2 linked regions of the Zymomonas mobilis subsp. mobilis ATCC 10988 genome follow. The protein of the gene in region 1 interacts with the protein of each later gene in a pairwise test. Links are inferred from orthologs where the notes say so. Each region holds a gene or a part of one and is shown on either strand. Other genes may lie near its edges. The genes, in order: ftsA and ZMOB_RS04650.

Region 1 (4,537 bases):
GTGATATTTCCAAGATTCTGATTCAGGTTACGCTGGTTCGTCGGAATGGTGATATTGAAATCTGGCCAGTTGAAAAATTGAATTTTGCCTATCGCTATTCTGAATTGCCAGAAGATGCGATTGTGACCGAAGCGCTTTTCCAAGGGCAACCCGGCGATAAAGACAAGATCGAAGCTCAGATGAATAAAATTATCGCCGAGCGTGAAGCCAGTCAGCCGGTTCGCAGCCGGACGGGGGGATCGACCTTTAAAAATCCTGAAGGCTATAAAGCCTGGGAGCTTATTGATGAAGCTGGTTGTCGTGGTTTGAAAATCGGTGATGCCGAAGTTTCTACCAAACATGCCAATTTTCTGTTGAATTTGGGTGATGCTACCGCGGCTGATATTGAAAATCTTGGCGAAGAAGTGCGGGCGCGCGTTAAAGCGAAATTCGGTATTACCCTTGAATGGGAAATAAAACGCATCGGCCATAAACTCGATGGGGATAAGGCATGAGCGACAAAAAGCATGTTGTCGTTTTGATGGGCGGATGGTCTTCGGAACGTGAAATTTCGCTTCTGTCAGGCCGCCATGTCGGCAAGGCTTTGGAAGAGGCTGGATATCGCGTGACGCTGCTCGATATGGATCGGGATATTGCGTTCAAGCTTCGTGAAGCTAAGCCGGATGTGGTTTTTAATGCTTTGCATGGCACGCCGGGTGAAGATGGCAGTATTCAAGGTCTGATGGATTTAATGGCTATCCGTTATACCCATTCGGGTTTGACGGCTTCGGCCATTGCCATTGATAAAGAATTGACCAAAAAGATTCTGACCCCTGAGAATATTCCGATGCCGCAGGGCTGTTTGGTTGAGCGCGAAAGCCTTTATACAAAAGACCCGTTGCCACGACCTTATGTCTTGAAACCGGTCAATGAAGGCTCTTCTGTCGGCGTTGCGATCATTGATGAATCTTTTAATGACGGTCAGCCTATTCGGAAAGACCAGATTGATCCGTGGAAAAATTTTAAAACCCTTCTTGCCGAACCTTTTATTAAAGGGCGGGAATTAACCGTGGCGGTGATGGGTGACAAAGCCTTGGCTGTTACCGAATTATGCCCGAATAACGGCTTTTACGATTATAAAGCCAAATATACTGATGGCATGACGACCCATATCTGTCCTGCAAAAATTCCGGCAGAGATTGCTGAAAAGGCGATGGCTCTTTCCTTGAAAGCGCATCAACTTTTGGGATGTCGGGGCCCGTCGCGTTCCGATTTTCGTTGGGATGATGAAGCCGGATTGGATGGTTTGTTTCTGTTAGAGGTGAATACCCAGCCGGGTATGACACCTTTAAGTTTGGTTCCTGAACAGGCAAAACAGCTGGGTATCGACTATGTCGCCTTGTGCCGGATGATTGTTGAGGAAGCCTTGGCGGAAGACACATTACAAGAAACCAAAATGGCAGGACAGGGTGGCTAAAGCAGCACGCAGAACAAAATCGGCTCCGGCTAGGCGTTCTCCAAGGCGGCATGCCCGCCAAACGGGTGCGACAATTCGTCGCCCCAAACGGCCTATCAAGAGTAATGAGACGATAGCTCTGCCTAAATGGCTGGGTTTTCTTTCCCATCCGTTATTAAAACAGATGGCAAAGCGTCTTTTGCTTATTCTTGTTATTGTCGGATTTTTGGCCGGTCTTTGGGCTGCGCGTTGGCCACAATTATTGGCGACCAAAACAGGTGAATATCTGGGACGGCAGGGCTTTTCTGTCCGTCATGTCGAAATCGTTGGTTTGCATCATATGGATCGGCAGGCGATCTATGACATCGCCTCTACCCAGCAAAATCTGGCGATGCCTTTGGTTGATCTTAATGCTATTCGGGATCGCTTGTTACGTTTTGGCTGGATTGAGGATGCGCGTGTTTCCCGCCGTTGGCCGGATACTTTGGTCGTTGATATTGTCGAGCGAAATCCGGCGGCGGTTTGGCAATATCATGGTCATTTGAGACTGGTCGATAATAACGGCATTATTATTTCGGATGTTGACCCGCATGCTTCGCCTGATCTGCCCTTGGTTATTGGGGCGGGTGCCAATCTGCATCTTGAAGATTTGGGGCATCTTTTGGAAGCAGCCCCCTCTTTGAAACCGATGATTGATGCAGCAAGCTGGATCGGGAATCGGCGGTGGGATTTGCATTTTGCTTCTGGTGAAACTTTATCTTTACCAGAAGGGAATGAAGCCGAAGCGGCTTTGGTGCGTTTCTCTCATATTAATCGCGAGCATCACTTGTTAGAAAGGGGCTATGTCAAATTCGATATGCGTGTTCCGGGGGCACCTATTACAGCCAGAATTTCACCGGAACCCGTTAAGAAAGCGACAAAGCCTGCAAAGGCAGCTGATCCTTTGGTAAGTGATCGAATATGAAGGAACGACATCATAGTATGACGCCGGTAAAAGAAGGCAATCTGATAACTGCGCTTGATATCGGTTCTTCCAAAATTTCAGCCCTGATTGTTGAGAAAAGGGCTGATAATGTTTTGCAGGTATTGGGAAGTGGTCAGCGAGAAAGTCTGGGGGTCAGACGGGGCTATCTTTTCGATATGGAATCGACGGAAAAGGCGGTTCGAGAAGCCGTTGAACAGGCCGAAAGGATTGCAGGCACCAATATTGAATCTGTCTGGGTGTCTTTTTCTGCGGGAGGATTGATATCCGATCTTAGCTCGACAGAAGTAGCCTTGAATGGTCAACGGATCGAAGAAATCCATATGGAGACCCTGTTGGCGACCGGACGGGATGCGATTGATCCTGATGGGCATATGGTGCTTCATGCTCAACCCGCCCTTTATACCTTGGACGGGTTAAAGGGGGTTAAAAGTCCGATTGGTCTTTATGCCGACCGCTTGGGAGTCGATATCCATGTGATTGCTGCTGAACCTTCGCCTGTCAGAAATTTGGAATTGGCGGTGCGTTCGGCACATCTGGAAGTGCAGGCGATTGTTGCTGCGCCGATCGCGGCCGGAATGTCTTGCCTCTTTGCAGAAGAGCGGGAATTGGGTGTGGCCTTGGTTGAATTAGGGGCAGGCGTTACCAATGTATCCCTTTTTGCCGGTGGGCTGTTGGTTGGTTTGACTTCTATCCCGATGGGCGCATCCGATATTACAGATGACATCGCGGCGGCTTTTGGCACCAGACGGTCGGATGCAGAAAGATTGAAATGTTTTTATGGATCGGCGCAGAGTTCACCTCGCGATAATCATGAGATGATAGATGTGGCGCCGATTGCCAATGACGAGGATGTAATTGATCCACAACGGATAAGTCGGGCGCAGCTGATCGGTGTTATTCGGAAGCGTTTGGATCATTGGATGGATCATATCGCCGATGCCCTGAAATCTTTGGGCTATAATGGCCCCGTCGGACGTCAGGTGGTGTTAACAGGAGGGGGTGCAGAATTGAAAGGTATTGCCGATTATGCCCAAGGTGTCTTGGGTCGTTCGGTTAGAATAGGGCGGCCGCACGGCCTTGTTGGGCTTCCAGATGCCCATAGTGGCCCGGCTTTTGCGACTTTGACGGGGCTTGTTCTTCATGCTGCGTCGGAACCCTTTGATCTTAGACCGCTCTCTTATAATAATAGAATGGGCAGTCAAAAATCTTTTATGGGATCTTTTAAACGTCTTTTTCAGATGTTTCGTCGCGAATATTAAAAATATATTCAAAATTAAGATTTTATTGCACATTTTTACGTGCTTTTAGTAATGGCTTCAGGCAATATAAGATTTAGTCACTAGGTAACAGGGTGAATAGCTTTGTTTGGTCAGATCCGGTAATCTTTTCGACAAAGAGTAACTTGTTAAATCCGATTTTATAGCATTGTAGCCTAGGATAAGCCTGACAAAATGTATTTGGGACGGAGAGCGTAAATGACCATCGAATTCATGCAACCCAGTGATAGCAGCGAAGTAAGTGAGCTGCCCCGGATTAGCGTGATTGGTGTCGGCGGCGGCGGCGGAAATGCTGTTGCCAATATGATTGCATCAGGTGTGCAGGGTGTCGATTTTATTGTAGCCAATACAGATGCCCAGGCCTTAAATATCTCTCCGGCAGAACAGCGGATTCAGCTTGGCCCGACGACGACGCAGGGCTTGGGGGCAGGATCGAGACCGGAAGTCGGTAAAGCGGCCGCAGAAGAAACGATCGAGCAGATTCAGGAAGCCTTGGAAGGCGCAAGAATGTGCTTTATCGCCGCTGGGATGGGGGGTGGCACCGGCACGGGTGCAGCACCGGTCATCGCAAAAGTAGCGCGTGATCGTGGTATTCTGACAGTCGGTGTTGTGACCAAACCGTTCAACTTTGAAGGTAAAAGACGGGCGCGGTCAGCTGAAAGCGGTATTGAAGAACTGCAAAAGCATGTCGATACGCTGATTGTTATTCCAAACCAGAATTTGTTTTTGATCGCCAATCCGAACACGACCTTTAAGCAGGCCTTCCAGATGGCGGATGAGGTTTTGCAGCAGGGTGTTCGCGGTATTACCGATTTGATGGTTTGCCCCGGTCTTATCAAT
Region 2 (6,650 bases), 530 kb from region 1 along the record:
ATACTCTATGGGCTCAAGGCCAGATCAAAATCCTTTTTTGGGATAGCGTGTCCAACGATCAATCGCCATGAGCAGCCCTAAACAAATCATCACATTCATCATTGCCGAGCCACCATTAGAGACTAAAGGCAGTGGAATGCCCACTACGGGTGCCATCCCCATAACCATAGCTAGATTGATCGCAACATAGAAAAAAATAGTCGAAGATAGGCCTGCTGCCGTTAATTTGGCGAAACGTGACGGCGCATTTAATGCCACCTTCATGCCCCAGCTGATGATAATCATAAAACTGACAATAATGAACAGCCCTCCGATCAGTCCCCATTCCTCGGCCATTGTTGCAAAAACAAAATCGGTGTGACGTTCAGGCAAGTAATCGAGATGGCTCTGAGTGCCATTCAAAAATCCCTTGCCAAAAATACCACCTGAACCAATCGCGATTTTGGACTGACTGATATGATATCCTCGCCCCAAAGGGTCACTTTCAGGCGTTAAAAAGATCAAAACCCGATTGCGCTGATAATCATGCAATAGAAAAAAGAAAGCGAGCGGCGCAATCGCCGCCAAGGACACACCGCCCCCGATAAATAGCCATAAGGGCAATCCAGCCAAAAAACAGACAATTACCCCCCCCGCGACAATCATCAATGCCGTTCCAAGGTCAGGCTGAACTGCAACAAGAAGCGCCGGAACCAAAATTAAAACAGCCGCAGGCCACATAGCGGAAAAGGTTCTAATCTCACCCGCAGGCAGCAAATCATAAAAACGGGAAATCGCAAGGACAATCGCCAACTTCATCAATTCCGAAGGCTGAAGGGTCATAATCCCCAGATTAAGCCATCGCCGACTACCGCCACCTACAAAGCCAAATAGCTCGACAAAAATAAGGAGGAGCAATAACCCGCCGTAAAGCGGCCAAGAAATTTGCTTCAAACTGCCCTGATCTATACGGCTGATAGCAATCGCGACAAAAATAAAGAAAACGAAACGCAGCCCTTGATTCAACGCCCAAGGATGCAGCCCACCTCCAGCCGAATATAAAACAACCAATCCAAAACTGCCAACAGCCATAACCAGAAGCAAAAGCTTCCACGGCAACTGCCGAATAGGAGCAGGTACTAAGGACAACATCCCGATTTCGCCTAAGTCATATTGGGTTTAGATGGAGCTTTCGAGGCATTTTCCGACCGCATACGCATACGGCTCGCAAGATCCCCACCCCACGACACTTCCAAAGCGTTCAAACTGGCCATAGCACGATCGGGATCAAACAAATAGGTCAGGACATCGCGTGCAATAGCCGGTCCATCCGTAGCGGAGTCAATATGTCCACCATGTTCGACAACAACCGAGGCGGCATAACGTGGGTTATCTGTCGGTGCAAAGCAAACAAACAAGGCATGATCGCGCATCCGCCAAGCCAATTGTGAATTTTTCAACACACCGCGCCCACGTTCAGCCATTGAAATACGCCGAACCTGCGCCGTTCCGGTTTTCCCCGCCAATTCAACACCGGGAACATATAATCTTGCAGCACCACCGGTGCCCCCCCCATTCACCACATCCCGCATGGCCTGCCGAATAAAATCAAGATGGGATTCTTTGGCGTTCAATTTGGCGGGCATAGGGATTTCTTTTGAGCGGATCAGCCGAGGCGTAATCTGTTTTCCCGAAGCCAATCGCGCCGCCATCACAGCCAATTGCAACGGATTGGCCAAAACATCCCCCTGCCCGATCGAGGCATTCAAAGTATCTGCCGCCGTCCAATTGCGATGATATTTTTTCAATTTCCATGCAGGGTCAGGAACCGTGCCATAATGTTCTGATCCCAAAGGCAGATGGTAACTGGCACCCAGTCCTAATTGACGCATCATATCTGCCAAAGGCTCCATACCAACCCGATGCGCCATAGCGTAAAAATAGACGTCACAACTTTGCGTGATTGCCGTATGCATATTGACGGGGCCATGACCTTGCCGCCGCCAACAATGGAATAAACTACTGCCCAATTGATAACTGCCAGTGCAATTGACCGTTTCATAAGGATCAATGCCCAATTCCAGCAAAGCCAGCGCATTCATCGGCTTGACTGTCGAGCCGGGGGGGTAAAGACCCGCAATCGTTTTATCGATCAAGGGATGGTGGTCATCTTGAGACAGACTTTGCCATTCTCGATGACTGATACCATCGGCAAAATCATTGGGATCAAAACAGGGCATGGATACTTGCGCCAAAATATCCCCATTTTCGGTATCAATCACAACAACGGCTGCGCTGTTATCTCCAATGCGCCGCGCCGCATAATCCTGTAAACCAGCATCAATTGTTAAAGGCAGCTTTTTACCGGGCTGATCAGGCTTATTCTCCAGATCACGCACTAACCGTCCGCGCGCCGTCACTTCGGAACGCTTGGCACCCGGAACCCCTCTTAGATAATTATCAAAAGTTTTTTCTAACCCTTGTTTCCCAATTTTAAATCCGGGTGTAATTAACAAAGGATCGTGATTTTTCTTATAATCATCAGTTGTCGCTGCGCCGACATAACCGATTAAATGTCCGACTGCAGAGCCATTTGGATAATAACGGGCATAACTTCTTTGTGGCGCTACTCCGGCCATTTCAGGCAAACGGACAGAGATCGCAGCAAAATGCTCGTAATCAAGATGCTCGGCAATCGGGACAGGCTGATAACCGGCGGCTTTATTCAAATCTTCCCGAATCCGATCGACATCATCTGGAGAGAGATTGAGTAGCTCGGCCAAAGTAATAATCACCCGTTCCCGATCCTGTATTTGATCGGGAATAATATCGACACGAAAATCAGTATGATTGATCGCCATTGGCCGATTATGACGATCAACAATCCATCCCCGTCTTGGCGGTATCAAGACAGTCTGCACCCGATTATCTTCAGCCATTAGACTATAATGTTCGTTTTCCGCGACAGATAGCCAAGCCATCCGCATGGCTAACAAACTGCCGGTTGCCAATTGCAGTCCGCCAAAAAGCATAGCACGGCGGGAAAAACTATAGCCGAGCGAATGTTGGGTAATAAGATGACTACGCTTTTTCACAGAAAAATAATCCGGCAAGTATTACGCAATAGAAAGAGGGCGCGTGCAGAAAATATGGATAATCCTACAAAAAACAAGCCGGCCTAATAGCTGTCCTGCTTTCAATGATGACTATTTTAGTCTTATTTTATAAAGCTAACCGCCAGCGATCCACAAGTGAACAAAAAAATTCAACCACCGGAAACAGCAAGATAGAGACGAGAATCCTTGGCATATCGGCCACAAGCGCGATAGCGAAATGCCCTTTAAAACCGCAAGACATACATAAAGCCAGCAAGCTAGAAGAAAAAACAGCCACCGCTGCCAAAATCCAGTCCTGCCAATAATTCCGCCATACCAACCGATTATCGACAATATCCATCATAAGAAAGCAAGCCGTCCATGTAATCATAGAAGTCGCTGGCGGCTGACCATTGATAATATCATTAGCCATGCCCAAAGGCAGCCCCATCCATGCTTGCCATAATTCAGGGCGTAACAATCGCCATCCCAAAGCCGTTAAAAATCCTAAAGAAGGCCAGAAGGATAATACCCCGACAAAAGGCTCGGTCTCCAAAAGGCTTGCCAACAAAACCATAATAATCGGGGTAATCTTGGCTTTTATTGGCAAAAATCCCAAATCCTGATCTTTGGCAATAATAGGCTTTACCGCAGGAGGCGTCACTGGTGTCAAAGCCATAACCGCTTTCCTTTCATCGGGATTTATTGGATACCGGTGATGCGCTGTTGCTGTTCACAGGGTTATCGGCGGCCTGCCCTGCCAAAGGTTGGGTGACAGCTCTCGCCGTTGGATTATTTTTGGCCGCTTTCTTGCGGGACAATTTTTGAGAAGGCATTTTATCCGCAAGGGAAGGTTCCGGCGGGGCATCAGGCTCAAATATTTTTTCAACCATAATATAATCCACCGAAGCCGGATTAACGACGGGCAAAGCAACCGCACCGTCATTATTCAAAGCCGTAACAAAAGCGACGGGAATATCAGGTGGATAGATTCCTCCAGTGCCGGAAGTCACCAAAAGATCACCTTTTTGGAAAGGTGATTGCCCTGCAATCAATGGCCGGACATCCAAAGGGCCATCACCCCGCCCCGCGGCCAAGGCAGCCACACCGGAACGGGCAATTTTGACGGGTAAAGTATTGGAAGGATCAATCAGCAACAGAATGCGCGCCGAAAAATGCCCCGTCGCTAAAACACGCCCAACCAAACCCTCAGCAGCCAAAACAGGCATACCACTTGTGACCCCTGAGGAAGAACCAATATCAATAATCGCCGTCCGACGATTACTCGTTGCCAAGGGGGAACCGATGATATGCCCGACAGCTATTTTTTCTGGCGTATGATCGACCAGATTTAACAAGCGTTTCAGCTTGCCATTATCCGCCTTCAAAAGCTGTAATTGCACAAGGTCAGATTGCCGATGCTCCAATTCTTTTTTCAAACGGATATTTTCACTACCCGCCTTGATATAGCCCGCAACATTATCCCGGCTATTATCTAACAGGGTGACAACCCCGTGGCCTAAACGCGGCCACGGGCTGGTGCAATCAGTGATAAAACCAATGACGCTATTGTAACTGGCGGGATAGAGATTGGCCAAGATCAACATGACCAAGGCCACAACAATCCCTCCGACAGCCACGACATAACTTGCAAATAAGCCTAGTTGCGCCCGCCTTGAAAAACCAAAATTACGTGAGCGCGGCGGTGCCATGCTTCAAAAGATCCTTTACCTGCTCAAAAATCAGGCTGTTTGCAGAACAGCTCTAAAGGTAGGATCTTCCAAAGCCCGTCCGGTTCCCATCGCCACACAGGTTAAAGGATCGTCGGCAATCGTTACCGGCAAAGAAGTTTCCTCGCGCAAAACCGTATCCAGACCGGATAACAAAGCGCCCCCACCTGTCAGGACAATACCCTGATCGACAATATCGGCGGCCAATTCCGGTGCCGTATTTTCCAAAGCCAGACGGACGCCTTCAACAATAGAGGCCACAGGTTCAGACAAAGCTTCAGCAATCATCGCCTGATTGATCTGAATTTCTTTTGGCACCCCGTTTACCAAATCGCGGCCTTTGATGCTGATCGTCATCCCGATGCCATCATCTGGCATTCTTGCCGTGCCCATTTCCTTTTTGATGCGCTCGGCTGTCGCTTCACCGATCAAAAGGTTAAAATTCCGGCGGACATAGGAACCGATTGCCTCATCCATTTTGTCACCACCGACACGGACAGAGGTGGTATAGGCCAGACCCCGCAAAGACAGAACCGCCACTTCGGTGGTGCCGCCGCCAATATCAACGACCATCGAACCGATAGGCTCAGTTACTGGCATTTCAGCCCCGATAGCCGCTGCCATTGGTTCGTCAATCAGAAAGACCTGACTGGCACCCGCATTAGAAGCCGCATCGCGAATAGCGCGTCTTTCAACCGATGTAGAACCGGACGGGACACAAACCACAATTTCAGGAAAACGCCAAGGCCGTGCTTTACCGCCATGCACTTTCTGGATAAAATGCTTTATCATCTGTTCGGCAACGTCAATATCAGCGATCACGCCATCACGCATAGGACGGATAGCCTGAATACTATCCGGCGTTTTGCCCATCATCAGCTTGGCATCATTCCCGACGGCGCGCACCCGTTTGACGCCATTCAGGGTTTCGATTGCCACAACCGAGGGTTCATTCAATACAATGCCACGGCCGCGAAGATAAACGACGGTGTTCGCCGTGCCGAGGTCAATCGCCATGTCATGCGACATAAATTTAAACAGGCGGGTAAAAAGAGACATTCAAGCATCCGTCCGCTAACAAGGGGCTTTAGGAAAGAAGCCAGAAAAGCTATAAACTTTCCCGACCAAAAAGAAACCGGTATATTACGCATATACCGATATTAAAGGGATAGATCAGGACTATTAATTTATCGACCCTATATCGATCCTGAACATCCTATACTATGACTTTAAAAGGTTAAAAAAAAGCCATTTTCCGGTTTTATATGAATATTGAACCGGAAAGCCAGAGAACCGCTTGGGGCAGGGTTAGAAATATGTCAATACGCCGTCTGCCAGAAGACGTCATAAATCGTATCGCTGCGGGCGAAGTTGTCGAAAGACCGGCCAGTGCTTTAAAAGAACTGGTTGAAAATGCCATTGATGCCCAATCAACCCGCATCCTTATTCGCTTGCTAAAAGGCGGCTTAGACGGGATTGAAGTCATTGATAACGGCATCGGTATTCCTGCGGACGAAATGCGGCTGGCCTTGGAACGCCATGCGACTTCGAAACTCCCTGATAATGATGCCATCGAAGCCGTCACTACCTTGGGTTTTCGTGGCGAAGCGCTCCCTTCAATCGCCAGCGTTGCCCGCCTGACATTGGAAAGCCGAACAGCCGACAGCGATAGTGGCTGGAAAATTATCGTCGATAATGGACATTTCGAGAAGGAAGGCATCGCTCCCCTGCCCAAAGGGACAAGAATAAAGGTTGATTCCCTTTTCGCCCGTATTCCAGCCCGTCGGAAATTCATGCGCAGCGCCAAAAGCGAATATATGGCCTGCCATGATGTCGTCAGACGGCT

What was found.
Region 2: the proteins of ftsA (region 1) and ZMOB_RS04650 interact in binary tests that used the Escherichia coli proteins (3 or more experiments, as listed by UniProt). The link is inferred for Zymomonas mobilis subsp. mobilis ATCC 10988 from one-to-one orthologs.

What each region holds. Positions count from the first base shown.
Region 1 is NC_017262.1:529,705-534,241, reverse strand. Bases 1,538-4,537 are described here. They hold ftsA (cell division protein FtsA), read left to right. Parts: upstream 1,538-2,395; coding sequence 2,396-3,679; downstream 3,680-4,537. Other genes in these bases: ftsZ (cell division protein FtsZ), read left to right, coding at 3,896-4,537; ZMOB_RS02385 (cell division protein FtsQ/DivIB), read left to right, coding at 1,538-2,399. Outside these bases: murB (UDP-N-acetylmuramate dehydrogenase), read left to right, coding at 1-494; ZMOB_RS02390 (D-alanine--D-alanine ligase), read left to right, coding at 491-1,456; more of ZMOB_RS02385, read left to right, coding at 1,449-1,537. UniProt on the Escherichia coli protein: Essential cell division protein that assists in the assembly of the Z ring. May serve as the principal membrane anchor for the Z ring.
Region 2 is NC_017262.1:1,057,869-1,064,518, reverse strand. What follows is about bases 3,841-6,650. They hold ZMOB_RS04650 (rod shape-determining protein), read right to left. Parts: upstream 5,864-6,650; coding sequence 4,817-5,863; downstream 3,841-4,816. Other genes in these bases: mutL (DNA mismatch repair endonuclease MutL), read left to right, coding at 6,121-6,650; mreC (rod shape-determining protein MreC), read right to left, coding at 3,841-4,786. Outside these bases: rod shape-determining protein RodA, read right to left, coding at 25-1,131; mrdA (penicillin-binding protein 2), read right to left, coding at 1,143-3,074; ZMOB_RS04660 (hypothetical protein), read right to left, coding at 3,202-3,753; more of mreC, read right to left, coding at 3,767-3,840. UniProt on the Escherichia coli protein: Forms membrane-associated dynamic filaments that are essential for cell shape determination. Acts by regulating cell wall synthesis and cell elongation, and thus cell shape.